DNA from 3 places in the Thalassotalea montiporae genome. Region 1 is predicted to be linked to each of the others. Evidence: predicted binding sites of a transcription regulator. Region 1 holds the regulator's gene; each other region holds the start of a gene.

Region 1 (5,853 bases):
TGCTCTGACAATGCTTCTAAAATTTCGCCTGCTTCTATTAAAAAATCCTGTAGAATTTCTTCATCCGCTTCAAAGGACATGCACCAAACTCCCGCTAAAATCCTAGGCTAGATAAGAGATCATCAACGTCATCTTGATCTGATACAACGTCGTCTCTCTCGTCTGTATTAACAATCGGCCCTTCAACTAGATTTTCACCAGTTTTAAGGGTTGCTTTTTCTTTTTGCTCATCTTCCGTCACACCAAAAGCTGTCAGCATATTAATCAAGCTTTCTTCCACTTCTCGTACAAGGTCAATTACTTTTCTAATCACTTGACCTGTTAAGTCTTGGAAATCTTGCGCCATTAATACGTCTGTCATTAGCGCGTGCATACGTTCGGTTTCTGATGATGTTGTTTTCAGCAATTTGTCGATATCTTTACAAAGTGCTTTAAACTCACCCAAATTCAGATCATTGTGCATCAGTTTTTGCCAAAGCGGATTAACAGCTTTGACTTGCTCTTGAATGGTATCAACAACTGGGAAAATGGATTCTACCGCGTCCATGGTCTTATTAGCCGCATCTTCTGTACGGCTAATAACATAATTTAAACGCTCTTTTGCATCAGGAATATCAGCATTGGCTAAGTCGTTTAGTCGTGAGTCCAATTGGAAATTCATCATTGAGTCATGCAATTGACGGGTCAACTTACCTATCTCTGCAAATAACTCTGAATTAATTGGGTTTTGAATATCAGCAAGTAATTGGTCAGCTTTTTCTTGCTGACCATTCTCGATAAATTCAACTAATGACTTGGCTTGTTCTAAAGTAATCTTTGCACTAGACAATTTACTCATGAAATTTCCTCGCGTTTAGCGCGTTTATCCTAAACGTTCAAAAATCTTGTCTAGTTTTTCCTTAAGGGTTGCAGCAGTGAAAGGTTTTACAATGTAACCGTTTACACCCGCTTGCGCCGCCATCACAATTTGCTCTTTCTTCGCTTCTGCAGTGATCAGAAGCACCGGAATGTGTGCTAACTTCTCATCAGCGCGAATTGCTTTCAAAAGATCGATACCTTGCATACCCGGCATGTTCCAGTCGGTCACTACAAAGTCAAAGTCACCGCCTTGTAACATAGGCAACGCTGTGCTGCCATCATCCGCTTCTTGAATATTAGTAAAGCCTAAATCGCGTAATAAGTTCTTAACAATTCTTCTCATTGTCGAGAAATCATCAACAACAAGTACTTTCATATTTTTATCCAAGGCACCCTCCGGTGAAATAAATCAATAAATTTCTATATATTCTACTTAACTTTGCCAAGATTGCATACGTGCTTTTAATCGATGCATTGCTTGACTATGAATTTGGCTCACTCTTGACTCACTAACGTCAAGAACTTGTCCAATTTCTTTTAAATTGAGCTCTTCGTCGTAATAGAGCGACAGTACTAAAGCTTCACGCTCAGGTAAAGTCGAAATACATTCTGTTAACGTTTTTTTAAAGGTTACATGTTCAATTGTATGATATGGATCATCTTCTTGAAATTCTTCATCAAAACTAAGCACATCATCAGTCACCCCTAAATCTTCGATGCCGATGATTTTTCCAGTGCTTACTTCATTAAGAATATGATGGTATTCATTCAGGGAGATATCAAGCTTATCAGCAACTTCCGAGTCTGTTACATCGCGACCAAGTTCACCTTCCAATGCTTTGATAGCATCGCTGATCATTCGGCTATTCTTGTGAACAGAACGAGGAGTCCAATCCCCTTTGCGAATTTCATCGAGCATAGCGCCGCGAATTCGAATGCCAGCAAATGTTTCAAAACTAGCGCCTTTGCTACCGTCAAAGTTGCTCGCAGCTTCCAATAGTCCAATCATGCCAGATTGAATTAGATCGTCAGCAATAACACTTGCCGGTAATCTGGCCAACAAGTGATAGGCAATACGTTTAACTAATACCGTGTGCTGTTCGATTAGTGCCGATTTATCAAGATAGCTAGTGTAAGCATTAGCTTTAACCACTATAACTCCCTATGAGGCGTTATTGCTCAAGCAATTGTTCGATAAAGAACTCTAAATGACCTGAAGGTCGGTTGGGAATAGGCCAACTGTTGATTTTACTTGCCAATTCGCTAAACGCTTTTGACGCTGCCGAATCTGGAAAAGCATCAACGATAGCTTTTTGCTTGCGCACCGATTTTCGAATGTTTTCATCAAATGGCACCACAGCAACCAACTCAATCGCGACATCCAGAAAACGATCTGTCACTTTAGTCAGTTTAGCAAATAACTGCTGCCCTTCTTTTGGGCTACGTACCATATTGGCAACCACTTTAAATTTAAATACACCGTGGTCGCGGCTTAATAATTTCATCAACGCGTAACAATCAGTGATTGAAGTAGGTTCGTCTGTTACTACTAACATCACATCTTGAGCGGCACGGGCAAAGCTAAGCACCATGTCTGAGATACCCGCTGCGGTATCAACAATCAGCACATCAAATTCAGTTTGCATATCGCTGAAGGCGCGAATTAGGCCAGCATGCTCTGATGGTGTTAAGTCCACCATGGATTGTGTGCCAGATGTCGCTGGAATGATCTTAATGCCAGCCGGACCTTCAATAATGATGTCATCAAGTTCGCAGTCACCACTGAGTACATGAGCAATGTTTTTCTGAACGCGCAGGCCAAGCATCACATCGACGTTTGCTAAGCCTAAGTCAGCATCGAGTACCAGTACCTTTTTGCCTTGTTTAGCCAGTGATATAGCGGTATTGAGTGAAACGTTAGTTTTACCTACCCCTCCCTTGCCTCCGGAAACTGCGATAACTTTGATTTGTCTTAAATCTTGCATTTTTCGTAAGCCGCTTGCTTGGTCAATCATCTACTACGTCTCAAAGGTTAACCAAAGGCAGCTGAGGCCATTGGTTGTCTATTAGCGCTAAAATTGAATCTTACCGCTGATTTGTTTGCTAATTTCTCTGCAAGACTAACTAATTTTTCAGCATTTGCAACTTTAATATCTTCTGGAACACGCTGACCGTCTGTTAGATAACCAATTGGTAAACCGTTTTGAATCGCAGTTGATAAGATTTCACCCATACTTAGGCTTTCATCTAGCTTAGTGAAAATGCAGCCACATAGTGGAATTTTCTTAAAGCGTTCAACGTTTTCCTGCATTACTGCTTGTTGCGTATTAGCCGCCAATACTAAGTAGTTTCTGATGCGAATACGTGAGTTCGCCACTAAGCCAGATAAGTTCTCAGCTAAGCGCATGTCACGTTGTCCCATACCTGCAGTATCGATCAAAATTAACTTCTTGCTGCTGTATTGCTGAATTAACTGTTCAAGTGCATCACTGTCTTTCGCTAGCTTCACAGGACAGCCGATAATTTTGCCGTAAGTTTCAAGTTGCTCGAAACCACCGATACGGTATGTATCAGTAGAGATTAGCAAAATGCTATCTGCGCCATGAACTTGTGCGAAACGTGCTGCCAATTTAGCCAAAGTTGTTGTTTTACCAACACCGGTTGGGCCCACTAGTGATACCACACCACCACGGTGAATAATGTCGTTGTTAGTGGTATTTACTTGGCTACTCAATAATTGCAGCGCACTTTGCCAGCTTTGCTCTTCGTCTAAATGCGTAGGGACAAAGCCTGCAATTTGATCAGCTAACTGCTCGTTCAAACCAAGCGAAGTCAAGCGGTCAATTAACATAGCGCGATTGGGGTCTTTTTGCGCCATGTCTTGCCACATTAGGCCTGATACTTGATGTTCCAACAATTGACGAATAGAAGCCATTTCAGCTTTCATTTGGTTAAATGCGTCCATGCTAACTACGCTTGAATCGTTGCCATATGCTGCTGTTGGGGTATTAGCAGCTTGAGCAGGAATAGCAGCGTTGGCAGGTACACCAAAACCATCATCTTCAGTCGAGAAAGGTTGTTCGTTTTGAGTAGCTTCAGTGCCAGCATGTTGCTGCTGAAGCTTGTCAGTAAACTGTTTTAATTGCAGTTCTAAATCTGGTGTTGCAGTATCGTGACTGTTTTTGGACACAGCAGTTGCTTGACTAGATTGACTAGCTTGACTGCTTTGCGGCTGCGAAACAGGCTGTTGCTGAACGTTTCTAGCCAACAATGCACTTAAGCTATCAGCTGGAGATTGCGCTTGCTCAGCACTGTCTAAACCCGACATTTCTAAACCCGATAGGTGCGGTTCAATACGCTGTTGTGGCTCAGTTTGCTGATGAGTACCAGACGCTGCAGGTGCTGGCGCCGATAGATTAACTACGTCGTCAGCAAGATCACGTTTAGTTTGAGCTGTCTCTTGAGACTGGCTCATTCTTGGCTCAACACGTGCGTTGTTGTCTTGAGCCGCCATTAATTCGACACCTTCAGGAATCTTCTTGTTTGACATAATGACAGCGTCAGCACCCAGCTCTTCTTTGATTTGTGCCAACGCAGTTCTCATATCTTTAGCAACATAACGTTTAATCTTCACTGATAACCCCTTAATTCAGCAGATAGCATTCTAATTCTTACGTTTGTGCTGGTGGTTTAGTTACCGATTGCGCTGACAATCTTGATTTGCTTATCATCTGGAACTTCTTGATAAGAAATCACTCTCAGGCCAGGAATCGTGTATTTAACAAACTTCGCTAATACCGTTCTTAGTATGCCTGACGTTAACAAGATAGGTGTTTCACCGCTTAATTCTTGTTGTTGTGCGCCATCGGTTAATGATTTTTGCAGTCTTTCTGCAAGACCAGGTTCTATACCTGCGCCATCATCACCAGCCATCTGCATAGACTGATGCAACATCTGTTCCAACTCTGGCGCCAATGTTATGACAGGCACTTCATTTGCCGAACCGACCATGTCTTGAATGATAAATTTACGAAGCGTAATTCGCACTGCAGCCGTTAATACTTCTGGGTCTTGGCTCTTCGGACCATACTCTACTAGTGTCTGAATAATGCTGCGCATATCACGCACTGCAACACCTTCGTTCATTAAGTTTTGTAGCACTTTAACAACGGTGCCAAGTGGCAGAACGTCAGGAATTAGTCCTTCAACAAGTTTCGGATAATTCTGGCCTAGACGGTCGAGTAAGTTTTGCACTTCTTCGTGACCAATAAGCTGTGACGCATTGTTACTTAAGATTTGGCTCAAGTGTGTAGCCAGTACCGTAGCCGCATCTACCACAGTGTAACCAAGCGATTGCGCTTGTTCCCGTTGATTCTGCTTGATCCATACAGCATCTAAGCCGAAAGCAGGGTCTTTCGTCGGAATTCCGTCAAGTTGTCCAAATACCTGGCCGGGGTTAATTGCCAAGTCATGATCATGGCGAATTTCCGCTTCACCTACCGCAACCCCCATTAATGAAATTTGATAAGTGTTTGGCTCTAGGTCCAAGTTATCGCGAATATGCACTGCCGGCACAAGGAAACCAAACTCTTGCGAAAGTTTCTTTCTGACCCCTTTAATGCGATTGAGTAACTCACCACCTTGTGCTTTGTCCACCAACGGAATTAAGCGATAACCAATTTCTAGCCCAATTACATCAACATGGTTTACATCATCCCAGCTTAAATCTTTCGTTTCTTCTTCTTTTTGTTGAGTTTGTACTTGCTCTTCTTGGGCTTTCTGCTGAGCCTCATCCGCTTTTTTCGCTTTCAGTTTTTCACCGAAGTAAGCAATACCGGCAATTAATGCTGCAAACGTTAAAAACGCAAAATGCGGCATACCAGGGACAATCCCCATAACGAACATGACGCTAGCCGCAATATACAGTGAACGGGCTTGACCTAACTGACTGCTGACCTGCTTGCCCATTTCTTCAGAGGTATTTTGGCGGGTAAC
Region 2 (5,853 bases), 330 kb from region 1:
TTTTAAGGCTTTAATTGTCTTATTCGTGAAACCGACATGAGTAATAGTAAGCCCGCAGCTAAATAGCTTGGCTCTGGCACCTCAACAAGCGATGCTGATAGTGCTGTGCCATTAACCCTGATGTTTCTAAAAGCAATTGCTTCAGTGCCACCATTGGTATTAGCAGAAATTCTTATCCCAAGCGTGCTTCCAGTGTTAACTATCATTTGGCTAAATGATGTAAAACTATTGGTTAGGTTAACGCCGCTGACAGCCATAGGATCGTCCAACGTCGTCGTATTGCCATTTTCCAGTTGATAAGTTTGCTGGCCTGCGTTGTCAGCAGTACCGGAAAGCATTAACTGCCAAGCACCACCATCTAATTGGTATTCAATCGAGAAAATATCACTTGGTTCAAAATCTCCCATTGCGGCAATATCAATTGCCAAACTTAACTGATTAAAACCATTAATATCAAACTGCCAAATAGCATTAACATCGCCACTCAGATTATCGGGATTAGTGGTATCAACTATGCCAAAAAATGGCACAGCGTCTGCTGCTTTAATGATGCCTAAACTATCATTGGCTGAGGCCAATGAATCATCTAAGAAAACAAGTGGTATTGAGCCTGCTCCCCGGCGATAAATTTGAGCACCATCACTTGATGAGCCAAATGCATCTGTAAATGCATTTTGATAACTAATTAGGCCTACCGAGGCTTGGTTAGATAGGTCTCGTCCAATTAATGTAGCCGAGGCAGAGGTTGCAGTTAAGGTACAAATGAGGCACCAAAGTGCAAGCAGAAAAGCTTGTGTTTTCATAAACTAATATCCTTATTGTTGTTGATGTAATCCATTTACAACAAGCATTTTAGTCCAGAAAAATAAAACCGCCACTCGAATTAGCTCAGAGGTGGCGGTTTTGACTAGTTAAAGTAGTAATTTTTACTTTAAGATTGTATCAACTGTACCTTGGGCTAATGGATGGTAACCTGGGCGAGCTTGCTGATAAACACGTGTTGCCCACGCTTTACCTTGCTCGGTTTCTGCTAACTTTTTATAAAGTGGCACAATTAATTTACGACGACCAATGCCCACCAAGTATTTTTCCATTGCGGGATAAACGGCATCGTAACCCGTACGCAGCGCTAGTAAATACCAAGCGTGGGCTTTTTCAGCATTGGTACTATTGGTTAGGTTGAACTGCTTATCTAATGCTTGCATTTGCGCTTGGCTGATCGTTAACGGCAAGTTATTAATGAAATGCAACCATTGGTGCACAGTCCACTCAGTTGTTGGCAGTGCGTCTACTGACAATGTTCCAGTAATGAAGTCATTAATTTGCGCGTCAATGATGGTAAATGCATTTGATTTTGGCTTTGGCACGTAGCTTGGTAAACCTTGCTCAAAAATCCATTCGTTAATCTCTTCTTGAGAAACAATACCTGGGTGCTTTGCTAATAGCTCAGCGTCAATGTATTTAACGAATGCTGCAGTGCCAAGCGGTTGGAAAGCATGGTCGTCAAAATACTTGCGTACAAACTTATCAAATATTTCACGGCCAAATTTTTGCTCTAGGTAAATCAGGAATAACTGACCTTTCGTGTACGGTACACCAGAGAAAGCGTCGTCTGGGTCTCGACCCGCTAAATCAATGTATAGTTGGGTATCACCTGGCGCTAATTCTGCAATTTCATAGCTTAAGCCTTGTGCGTCTAACGATTGCTCCATCACAGCGCGATCTCGACCAAACACACGCTCCATGATGCGGTTTTCAACATAGCTGGTAAAACCTTCGTTTAACCATAAATCGCGCCAGCTCTCGTTCGTCACTAAATTACCTGACCAAGAATGTGCTAACTCGTGAGCGATTAAGTTGACCAAGCTTTTATCACCGGCAATAACGGTTGGAGTGATAAAAGATAGTCTCGGATTTTCCATGCCACCAAACGGGAAGCTAGGTGGCAAAATTAATAAATCGTAACGGCCCCAACGGTATTCACCATACATTGCTTCCGTTGCATCAATCATGGCTTGGGTGTCATTAAACTCAGCAACCGCAGAGTCAACTAAGCTAGGCTCGGCGTAAATACCGGTAATGTCACTCATTGGTTTGAACACCAAATCGCCTGCTGCAATCGCAATTAAGTAAGGCGGAACAGGTTGTGGCATATCAAAGAAATAGTCGCCATCGCGCTTAGTGTCTGGATCATTATTGGCACTCATCACCGCCAACACGTTATCAGGCGTTGAAATACGTGCTGTGTATGTCATTCGAACACTTGGCGTGTCTTGCACAGGGATCCAAGAACGAGCGTGAATTGCTTGGTTTTGGCTAAACATAAATGGCAGTTTTTTACCCGTAGTTTGCGCTGGCGTTAGCCATTGTAAACCCGAAGCCTTGGCGGTCGATTCGTAATAGATTCTGAGCTTGTCAGCTTTAATACGCGCATTGACTGTTAATTTGCTGCCCAAAACCTTGTCGCGAGGTGCCAGTGTATAGTCAGCTTTTTGCCAAGCACCACCCGTGCGCTTTGCCATCACGCGATGAACAATCAAGTCACGTGTATCTAAGTAAATTGGCTGCTTGTTATCGACTAACCACTTTAAATCTAGCTCGGCAAATCCTTTTAACGCCTTGTTGTCAAAATCAATGGCCAAATCTAGGTAAGTATGCGTGGTTATTACTTGGTCATAATTTGCGTAAGTATAAGCATCTTTCGTTTGTGCAAATGCGCTGCCAACCAGCCCAGCACAAAACACTAATGCCGTTATTATTCTTTTCATTAGTTTTTCTCGTGAATGAAGGAGACAAAAAAATATGGCTGTAAGTTAACCCTAACCTACAGCCATATTCAATATTTGTTAGCAGTATATGCTATTAGAATTCGATCGGCTTTTCCATGTGAATAACCACACGACGGTTCTGGCCGCGACCCAAGATAGTTTCATTTGATGCAATATGGCGCTTTTCACCATAGCCTTTGGCTTCGATACGGCTTGTATCAATGCCGTTTTTTACAAAATATTCGCGAATTTTATTCGCACGGCGTTTTGATAACTCTAAGTTATTCCAACGGCCACCGTAGCTGTCTGAATATGCATCAATCAACACCAGTTCTAACTCAGTGTCTAGTTTTAAGTACTGTGAGATCATCGCCATTCTGCGCTCTGATGCTTTGGTAAACTTGTCACTGTTTGATTGATAATTAAGTACGGTATACGAAATATCGTCGAAGCTATAATTTAATAAGTTGCCAACACAGCCAACAAATTCTTTGTAAGCACGCATAAAACGCGCATTGGATAAACCAACAGATATTTTGTCGTTTTCGCTATACCAATCGTTATAGTAAAACGTTGGATTCATGCCCTGCTCAAGTTCGCTTAACATAGTCCACGCAACTTTCTTATCTAAACTCGGTGAAAATTGCTTGTATAGCTTCATATCAGCGATAGTGTAACTGTTCATGCCAGGGCGATAGTTCGGCGCGACAGATCTTAACTCAGCAAGCGAGTAGTTATCTGGCAAACGCAGCATATCAAGTTCAAACAGCATGTTATTATTGCGGTTTGCTTTACTGACAAATTTAGCTTCGCCGTAATTGGGAATGTTGTGCGATAACGTACAATTTAATCGAGAATTATTGGTAACCTGCCAGTGTGAATTTTCCAAAGATGCAGTATATTGACGAACACCAGCATTAGCAGTACTTGCGGTTAAGATGGTAGCCACAGCAAGGCCAGTACCCAAAATAGTACCTAGATTTTGAGTTACTTTTGTTGAACGACAACTTGTATCTAATTTGAAAAATGACATCTTTTGCGAAACCTTGCCTAGCGTGGAAAGCAACAAATTATTCATAACAGGAACTTACATTCTTTATCCGACAGGTTTTTATCGGCATTTATTTCACTAACTTTAGCGATAATTCACGCATTTTTAAATTGCTAATGTCGAGATTAACATGATTTTTTGCGATAATGCCTCGCAATTTAGGCTAGATCAAAAAAAGCATGTCAGACGTTGTAAACACTAATGCCGAACCCATCACTGAAAAATCACTTTTTGCGCAACGGTTTCGCGGTTATTTCCCTGTTGTTATTGATGTTGAAACCGCAGGTTTTAATGCCAAAACAGATGCCCTATTAGAAATTGCAGCCAGCGTATTATCACTTGATGAAAACACTGGTGAATTGAGTATCGACGAAAGCATATGTTTTAACATTGAACCGTTCGAAGGTGCAAACTTGGAACCATCAGCACTGGCTTTTACCGGTATTGACCCTACTCACCCACTGCGCGGTAATGTCCAAGAAGCGCATGCACTCAAAGAAATATTTAAATTAGTTAGAAAGAAAATGAAGGCAGCAGGTTGCCAGCGCGCCGTGATGGTTGCCCATAATGCCGCCTTTGACTTAGGTTTTCTTAATGCAGCAGTAGAACGTTGCAACATTAAACGCAGTCCGTTTCATCCTTTTGTAAGCTTTGATACCACTACCTTATCTGGCCTTGCCTTTGGACAAACCGTATTAGCAAAAGCATGTGAAGCCGCACAAATCGATTTTGACAATAGCGAAGCCCATTCAGCCCTGTACGATACAGAAAAAACAGCAGAGCTGTTCTGCACAATTGTTAACAAGTGGCGTAGTTTAGGCGGTTGGCCATTAGGTTAATACCAAATTGAATAATTATTTGATCACTCAGCGAGAATTTAAAGGCTCATAGACAAGGTTTGGCGTGCAGAGAATGGTAATTCCCCTTTTTTGAACGAAAAGCAAACGCCATAACGCAGTATATGAGCCTTTAAAACTCGCCCTTGGGAATGCATAAGCAGCATAATAACTGCACAAAATTCACTTGATGTAGAACGACTATATCGTCATAAATTTCGTTTGTTCTAATACTGCTTATGTCATTCTGAGAGGCTAAATAATTAATCAAATTGGTATAAAGCATTTATACAAATTGTTATTGAACTCTTAATGACAGAACAGACAATAAAAAAGCCCGATTGAGCGTTTCAATCGGGCTTTTTTCTATTTATAAACTATTAGTACAACAAGAAAATACTATGAGTTTTCTTCGGTATTCATTTTAGCCGCAGCTTCTTTAATAACGGTTTGCAGCTCACCCTGTTGGAACATTTCTAGAATAATGTCACAACCGCCAATTAGCTCGCCTTCAACCCATAGTTGAGGGAATGTTGGCCAATCAGCATATTGTGGAAGTTCAGCACGAATATCTGGATTTTGTAAGATATCAACAAAAGCGAATTTTTCACCACAAGACATTAGCGCTTGAGCCGCTTGCGCTGAGAAACCACAGCTTGGTAGTTTTGGCGAACCCTTCATGTAAAGTAAAATAGAGTTCTCAGCAATTTGCTGTTTAATGCGTTCAATCGTTTCCATAATAACCTCTTGTGATAACTACGCGTTGACTATGCACATAACTATGCGATAACAATGATTGATATGGGCAGTTAACGATATTTTCAACACCAACCTACCAACAAATAAAAATCATCTATTTTATAGCGTTAAAGCCTTGATAATAGCGCTAGCAATACCTATAAATTTCGGTACACTATGCGTGGCTTCAAAAAACCTGAGTATTTTACTAGGTTTTTCAGAAAAACAAACCTATAGATGAGTTTGTTTAAGAATAAAATTTTCTAATCAATATAAATTTCTGGAGAATAACATGGCTATTGAATTACCAGCTTTACCGTATGCAATGGACGCATTAGCACCTCATATTTCACAAGAAACTTTAGAGTTCCACTACGGTAAGCATCACAACACTTACGTAGTTAAATTAAACGGCTTAATTGAAGGTACTGACTTTGCGGGTAAATCTCTAGAAGAAATC
Region 3 (5,853 bases), on a different contig from region 1:
ACTTTATCGATAATACCCTGACAATCTAAGCCTAACTCTTGGTGAATTTCTTCTTGCGTACCGTGTTTAATGAAAACATCTGGTAAGCCAATATTAAGCACTTTTATTGCACGCCCTTGGCTTAATAAATACTCATTTACCGCAGAGCCTGCGCCACCGGCAATGGCATTATCTTCAACCGTTACAATCACATCGTGATTGTCGGCAAGTTCATTGATAAGTGTTTCATCAATTGGTTTAACAAAGCGCATATCAGCTAAGCTTGCATCAAGTGCTTCGGCAGCTTGTGAGGCTTCGCCCAACACCGTACCAAAGTTCAAAATCGCAATTTTTTCACCTTGGCGCTTTTTCACGCCTTTGCCTAGTGTGATGGTTTCATCAAGCGTCGGCAATTCAGCGCCCGTGCCACTGCCACGTGGATAGCGCACTGCTGCTGGGCCATTATGCAGGTGGCCTGTGGTTAACATCAACTGACACTCGCGTTCGTCAGACGGTGTCATAATCACCATATTTGGAATGCAGCGCATAAAGCTTAAGTCGAACGCACCTTGGTGTGTAGGGCCGTCAGCGCCGACAATACCAGCACGGTCAATTGCAAATAAAACTGGTAAGTTTTGAATGGCAATATCGTGAATCAGCTGATCATAACCGCGTTGCAAGAAGCTTGAGTAAATTGCGACAACGGCATTTTGGCCGCCAATGGCAAGACCTGCTGCGTAGGTCACGGCATGCTGTTCGGCAATGGCAACATCGAAATATTGATCAGGGAAACGCTGGCTAAATTCAACCATACCCGAGCCTTCGCGCATCGCTGGCGTAATTGCCATTAACTTGCTATCGCGCTCGGCCATGCCACATAGCCAGTCACCAAAAATCTTAGAATAAGTTGGTAAGCTTGGTTTGCTTTTCGGCAGTGACGTTTCAGCAGGGTTAAATTTAGGTACCGCGTGGTACTTAATCGGGTCTTGCTCTGCTGCTTGGTAGCCTTTACCTTTCTTGGTTGCGATATGCAAAATTTGCGGCCCTTTCAGGTTGCGCATATTGCGAATGGTATCAACTAAGCCATTAACGTCGTGGCCGTCAATTGGCCCTATGTAGTTAAAGCCCAATTCTTCAAAGAAAGTGCTAGGTACTACCATGCCTTTGAGGTGTTCTTCTGCACGACTGGCTAATTCTTTGATCGGCGGAATGTTGTTTAGTAAGCGTTTACTACCTTCTCTAAAGCCCGTAAATAAACTACCCGAAAGTAGTTTGGCTAAATGATTATTTAACGCCCCCACGTTTTCCGAAATTGACATCTCGTTGTCATTTAAGATGACTAACATATCTTTGTTGATGTCACCGCCGTGGTTTAATGCTTCAAAAGCCATACCTGCTGTCATCGCACCGTCACCAATAACGGCAACTACTTTGCGATCTTTGGCTTCTTTTTCGGCAGCAACGGCTAAACCTAGTGCCGCAGAAATTGACGTACTTGAGTGACCGACACTCAGCACATCGTATTCACTTTCTTCGCGCCACGGGAACGGGTGTAAGCCGTCTTTTTGACGAATCGTGTGTAGTTGGTCGCGACGACCCGTTAGAATTTTGTGTGGGTAGGCTTGGTGGCCAACATCCCAAATTAGGTGATCAAACGGCGTGCGATAAACATAATGCAGTGCAACCGTTAGCTCGATTGTGCCTAAACCAGAGGCGAAATGGCCGCTGCTTTTACTGACAGAGTTTAATAAATAGCTTCGTAACTCATCACTGACTTTAGTTAACTGATCTTGGCTCAGTAAACGCAAATCGTCAGGGGAATTGATCGTTGATAATAAAGGATAATCAGCTAGATTAATGGTCATAGTCTTATTAGTAATTAATGAGTACGGCGAACAATAAAGGTCGCAAAGTCTGCCAAAGTGTCGGTATTGTAGGGCAAAGTAGCTAAAGCTTGAAGCGATTCTTGGTATAGCGTTTCTGCTTTTTGTTGAGCATTTGCTAAGCCAAGTAGTGCTGGGTAAGTTGATTTATTGGCTTCAATATCTGAGCCTTTAGGCTTACCAAGCTGCTCTTGTGTCGATGTAATATCGATAATATCGTCCTGCACTTGATAAGCCAGCCCAATGAGCTCGGCAAATGTTGCCAGCGTCGTTTTTTGCTCATCAGTAACTTGTGGTGCACATTCTGAGGCCATCGTAACCGAGGCTTTTAATAATGCGCCGGTTTTGAGTCTGTGAATGGTTTCAAGCTCGTTCAATGAAACATGCTTATCGGTTGCACTTAAATCCAGTGCTTGGCCACCACACATGCCTTGGTAACCCGCCGCGGCAACTAGTTGCTGTAACAGCATTGGCATTTTTTGTTGACCAAAGTCTGAAAACGGGTGATTGGCAAGAAAATCAAACGCCAGTGTTTGCAAGCTATCGCCGGCCAAAATAGCTGTTGCTTCGTCAAAAGCCTTGTGACAAGTTGGTTGGCCGCGTCGTAGATCATCGTCGTCCATTGCTGGTAAATCATCGTGTAATAATGAATACGCATGAATGCACTCTAAGGCGCAGGCAATGCCGTCTAAATCTTCAAGTTTGGCACCTAAAGCTAGACCTGTGGTATAGACCAAATATGGACGCATGCGTTTACCGCCGATTAACAGGCCATAGCGCATCGCTTCTAATAGCTTAGTGTCATTAACGGGTAAACTATCAAGTTTGTTGGCAAGTAACTGGTTAACGCGTGCTTGATATTCACTAAGTTGAGGTAAAGTCGTCAAAATCTTTATCGCCTTAAACTAAGCGTTATCGTCTTGTTCAAAGTTCGTTAAAGTACCTTGACCATTTTGATTAATCAGCATTTGCACTTTTTGCTCTGCGCCTTGCAGTTTTTGCTGACTTAATTGACTAAGCTTTAAGCCGCGTTCAAAAATCGCCATTGACTCTTCTAAACTTAATTCACCCTGTTCTAATTGTTGAACAATAGTGTCAAGTTCGCCAAGCGCCTCTTCGAACGATAGATTTTCCAGTTTCTTCTTTGCCATTTCTATACCACGGATAGCCCGTTTTTGATGATAAACAAGTGATGACCAAACGTACTCTCTGCCTGTTTAATAAGCATCGCTTCGATTGGTTAAGGTTAGTTTAGCATTGCAACCTAGTAATAAGGCGCAAAGGTACATGAGCGGCGCGTCTAGGTCAATCAATGGCACATATTCGCCCGCTTATAGTAACGATAGCTGAACTGAATCAAAAACAAGTTAAGTTATTGACCTTGCGGGCGATACTATCTGTGTAACAGGCTGTAATACAGGTCGCGATTCATTTATTGATAATGTATTATCAGCAGAGTTCTGCTCGTTAAAGACACACATTAGGAGGCATTTGTGGATTTAGCTACGCTAATTGGGATGTTAGGCGCAATTGGTTTCATCGTGATGGCGATGATTTTAGGTGGCGACATTTCAATGTTTGTCGATACCCAATCAATTCTTATCGTATTCTGTGGTTCAATTTTCGTTGTCTTATCGAATTACAACCTTGGCCAGTTTTTTACCATTGGTAAGATCATTGGCAAGGCATTTATGTTCAAGCTGGAAAAGCCAGAAGAGTTGATTGAAAAGTCTGTTGAAATGGCGGACGCAGCGCGAAAAGGCGGTTTTTTAGCCCTGGAAGAGGCCGAGATATCTAATGCCTTTATGCAAAAAGGTGTCGACATGCTGGTTGATGGTCACGATGCCGACGTGGTGCGTGCCACCATGCAAAAAGACATCGCACTAACAACTGAGCGTCATGATACTGGCGTTGGCATGCTAGGCGCACTTGCTGAAGTTGCACCAGCGATGGGGATGATTGGTACCTTGATTGGTCTGGTTGCGATGTTATCTAACATGGATGACCCTAAGGCGATTGGTCCCGCGATGGCGGTTGCACTATTAACGACGTTGTACGGTGCTTTCTTAGCAAACGTTATTGCCATTCCAATTTCGAACAAGTTATCGCTTCGAATGGCAGAAGAAAAGTTAAACCAAGAGCTTATCTTAGATGCGGTTTTGGGGATTCAAGACGGCCAAAACCCACGTGTTATTGAAGGTCTGCTGAAAAACTATTTAGCAGAAAGTAAGCGAAAAATAGACACCACTGAAGAGTAGTGAGGTAAGCCATGTCATCTCCACCTCCTGAGTGTAAGTGCCCGCCCGCAGGTCTACCTGCGTGGATGGGAACTTTCGCGGATTTGATGTCACTGTTAATGTGCTTTTTCGTTTTGCTATTGAGCTTCTCGGAAATGGACGTATTGAAGTTCAAGCAAATTGCTGGCTCGATGAAGTTTGCCTTCGGTGTGCAAAATAAAATTGAGGTGAAAGATATTCCTAAGGGAACCAGCATCATTGCGAAAGAGTTTCGCCCAGGTAAGCCTGAGCCAACGCCGATAGAAGTTATCCAGCAGCAAACCATGGAAATGACTCAACAAATGTTGGAATTCCAAGCGGGCGATGAAACTTCTGCGGGTGGTCGCCAAGAGCAACGCGGTACTGAACGTGGTGGTCAATCGCAAAGCACCGACACGCAAATGTCACAACAACAAATTGAGCAAGCTCAGCAACAACTGGAACAGGCGCAACAAGAGCAAGTGAATGAGCTCGTCAAGAAAATTGCCGAGCAGCTTGAACAACAAATTCAAGACGGTGCGATTGAACTGGAGTCACTAGGGCAACAAATCACCATACGTATTCGCGAAAATGGCTCGTTCCCTTCAGGCTCTGCATTTTTGCAGCCGAAGTTTAAGCCAATTATTCAAGAGATTGGTGTCTTGCTTAACAATGTACCGGGCGAGATCATGATTTCAGGTAATACCGATAACCAAGGTATTGATTCAGAGCTTTACCGCTCAAATTGGGATCTTTCTAGCCAACGTGCTGTGGCAATTGCTCATGAAATGGTGAAAGTGCCGAATTTTGATCCCACGCGATTACTTGTTGTGGGTCACGCTGACACGCGTCCGTTAGTGCCAAACACCAATGCCTTGAATCGCCGTCGCAATCGCCGAGTCGAGATTTCGATTAACCAAGGTAAAGCGAAAGTCACTGAACCTATTTCTATCAGTGAGAGCAGTGGCAATTAACGACTGATTCTCTAACAGAATTTAAGGTGCACCAAAAATGGCTGACTATACCTGTATAGTCGGCCATTTTTTTGCCTTTTTTCAGCTCACCTAGCTTAATGCATTGTCGATGTAAATAAAGGTAAATCTGCTATACGCCTAGCGCTTGGTTAGCATAGTCTAAACTCAATGTTTATTCGCTAATCAGACATAAATTACAGGACTAGCTTTATGATGTTAAAAAATTCATCAACCGACTATGGTTTCATTGCCAAGTGTTTTCACTGGGGAACGGCACTTTTATTTTTAGCATCTTATGTGAGTGTTTATTACCGCCAATGGTTTACCGAGGCTAAAACGCCGGAGAATTGGACCGCATTACAACTTCACCTATCAGTTGGTGTGTCGCTTGGGGTTATCGTTGTTTTGCGCATTATCTGGCGGGGGATGAATCAAGCTCCTGAATCTGAACCTGGCAGCAAACTAGAGCACTTGGCTGCCCACCTTGGTCATTATGCGCTGTATGCGGTCATGATTATTATGCCGCTGACCGGCTATTTAGGAACAGGTGTTAATACCGAATTCTTCTTATTTGATATACCAAAATTTGAAGATACATGGCTATTTACTGTCATCGTTCAGGATTTGATGGGACTGTCGTTTAAAGCTTTTGAAACTCCGATTGATTTTATCCATAAAGAGATATTCGGTGCTTGGTTGGTATGGCTACTAATTCTAGGTCATGTGTTAGCGGCGCTTTATCATCATTACGGTAAGGGCGAT

The links. The regulator FliA, encoded in region 1, starts transcription of late flagellar genes. The targets are predictions, from matches to a motif close to CTAAAGNTNNNNNNNNNNNNGCCGATA.
Region 2: a site for FliA is predicted at 3,881-3,907, ahead of ACSLUR_RS05640 (flagellar protein MotY). Genes of this name have one in related genera too.
Region 3: a site for FliA is predicted at 3,229-3,255, ahead of pomA (flagellar motor protein PomA). Genes of this name have one in related genera too.

What each region holds. Positions count from the first base shown of each region.
Region 1 is NZ_JBQRUO010000001.1:981,048-986,900, reverse strand. It holds gene ACSLUR_RS04280 (chemotaxis protein CheA) at 1-80, opposite strand, end outside; gene ACSLUR_RS04275 (protein phosphatase CheZ) at 95-838, opposite strand; gene cheY (chemotaxis response regulator CheY) at 863-1,246, opposite strand; gene ACSLUR_RS04265 (RNA polymerase sigma factor FliA) at 1,292-2,011, opposite strand; gene ACSLUR_RS04260 (MinD/ParA family protein) at 2,031-2,873, opposite strand; gene flhF (flagellar biosynthesis GTPase FlhF) at 2,891-4,492, opposite strand; gene flhA (flagellar biosynthesis protein FlhA) at 4,549-5,853, opposite strand, start outside.
Region 2 is NZ_JBQRUO010000001.1:1,307,562-1,313,414, reverse strand. It holds gene ACSLUR_RS05650 (hypothetical protein) at 3-803, opposite strand; gene ACSLUR_RS05645 (M1 family metallopeptidase) at 927-2,768, opposite strand; gene ACSLUR_RS05640 (flagellar protein MotY) at 2,863-3,801, opposite strand; gene rnt (ribonuclease T) at 3,999-4,658, shown strand; gene ACSLUR_RS05630 (Grx4 family monothiol glutaredoxin) at 5,055-5,393, opposite strand; gene sodB (superoxide dismutase [Fe]) at 5,686-5,853, shown strand, end outside.
Region 3 is NZ_JBQRUO010000006.1:146,975-152,827, forward strand. It holds gene dxs (1-deoxy-D-xylulose-5-phosphate synthase) at 1-1,844, opposite strand, end outside; gene ispA ((2E,6E)-farnesyl diphosphate synthase) at 1,859-2,749, opposite strand; gene xseB (exodeoxyribonuclease VII small subunit) at 2,768-3,013, opposite strand; gene pomA (flagellar motor protein PomA) at 3,356-4,120, shown strand; gene ACSLUR_RS15960 (flagellar motor protein MotB) at 4,132-5,091, shown strand; gene ACSLUR_RS15965 (cytochrome b) at 5,302-5,853, shown strand, end outside.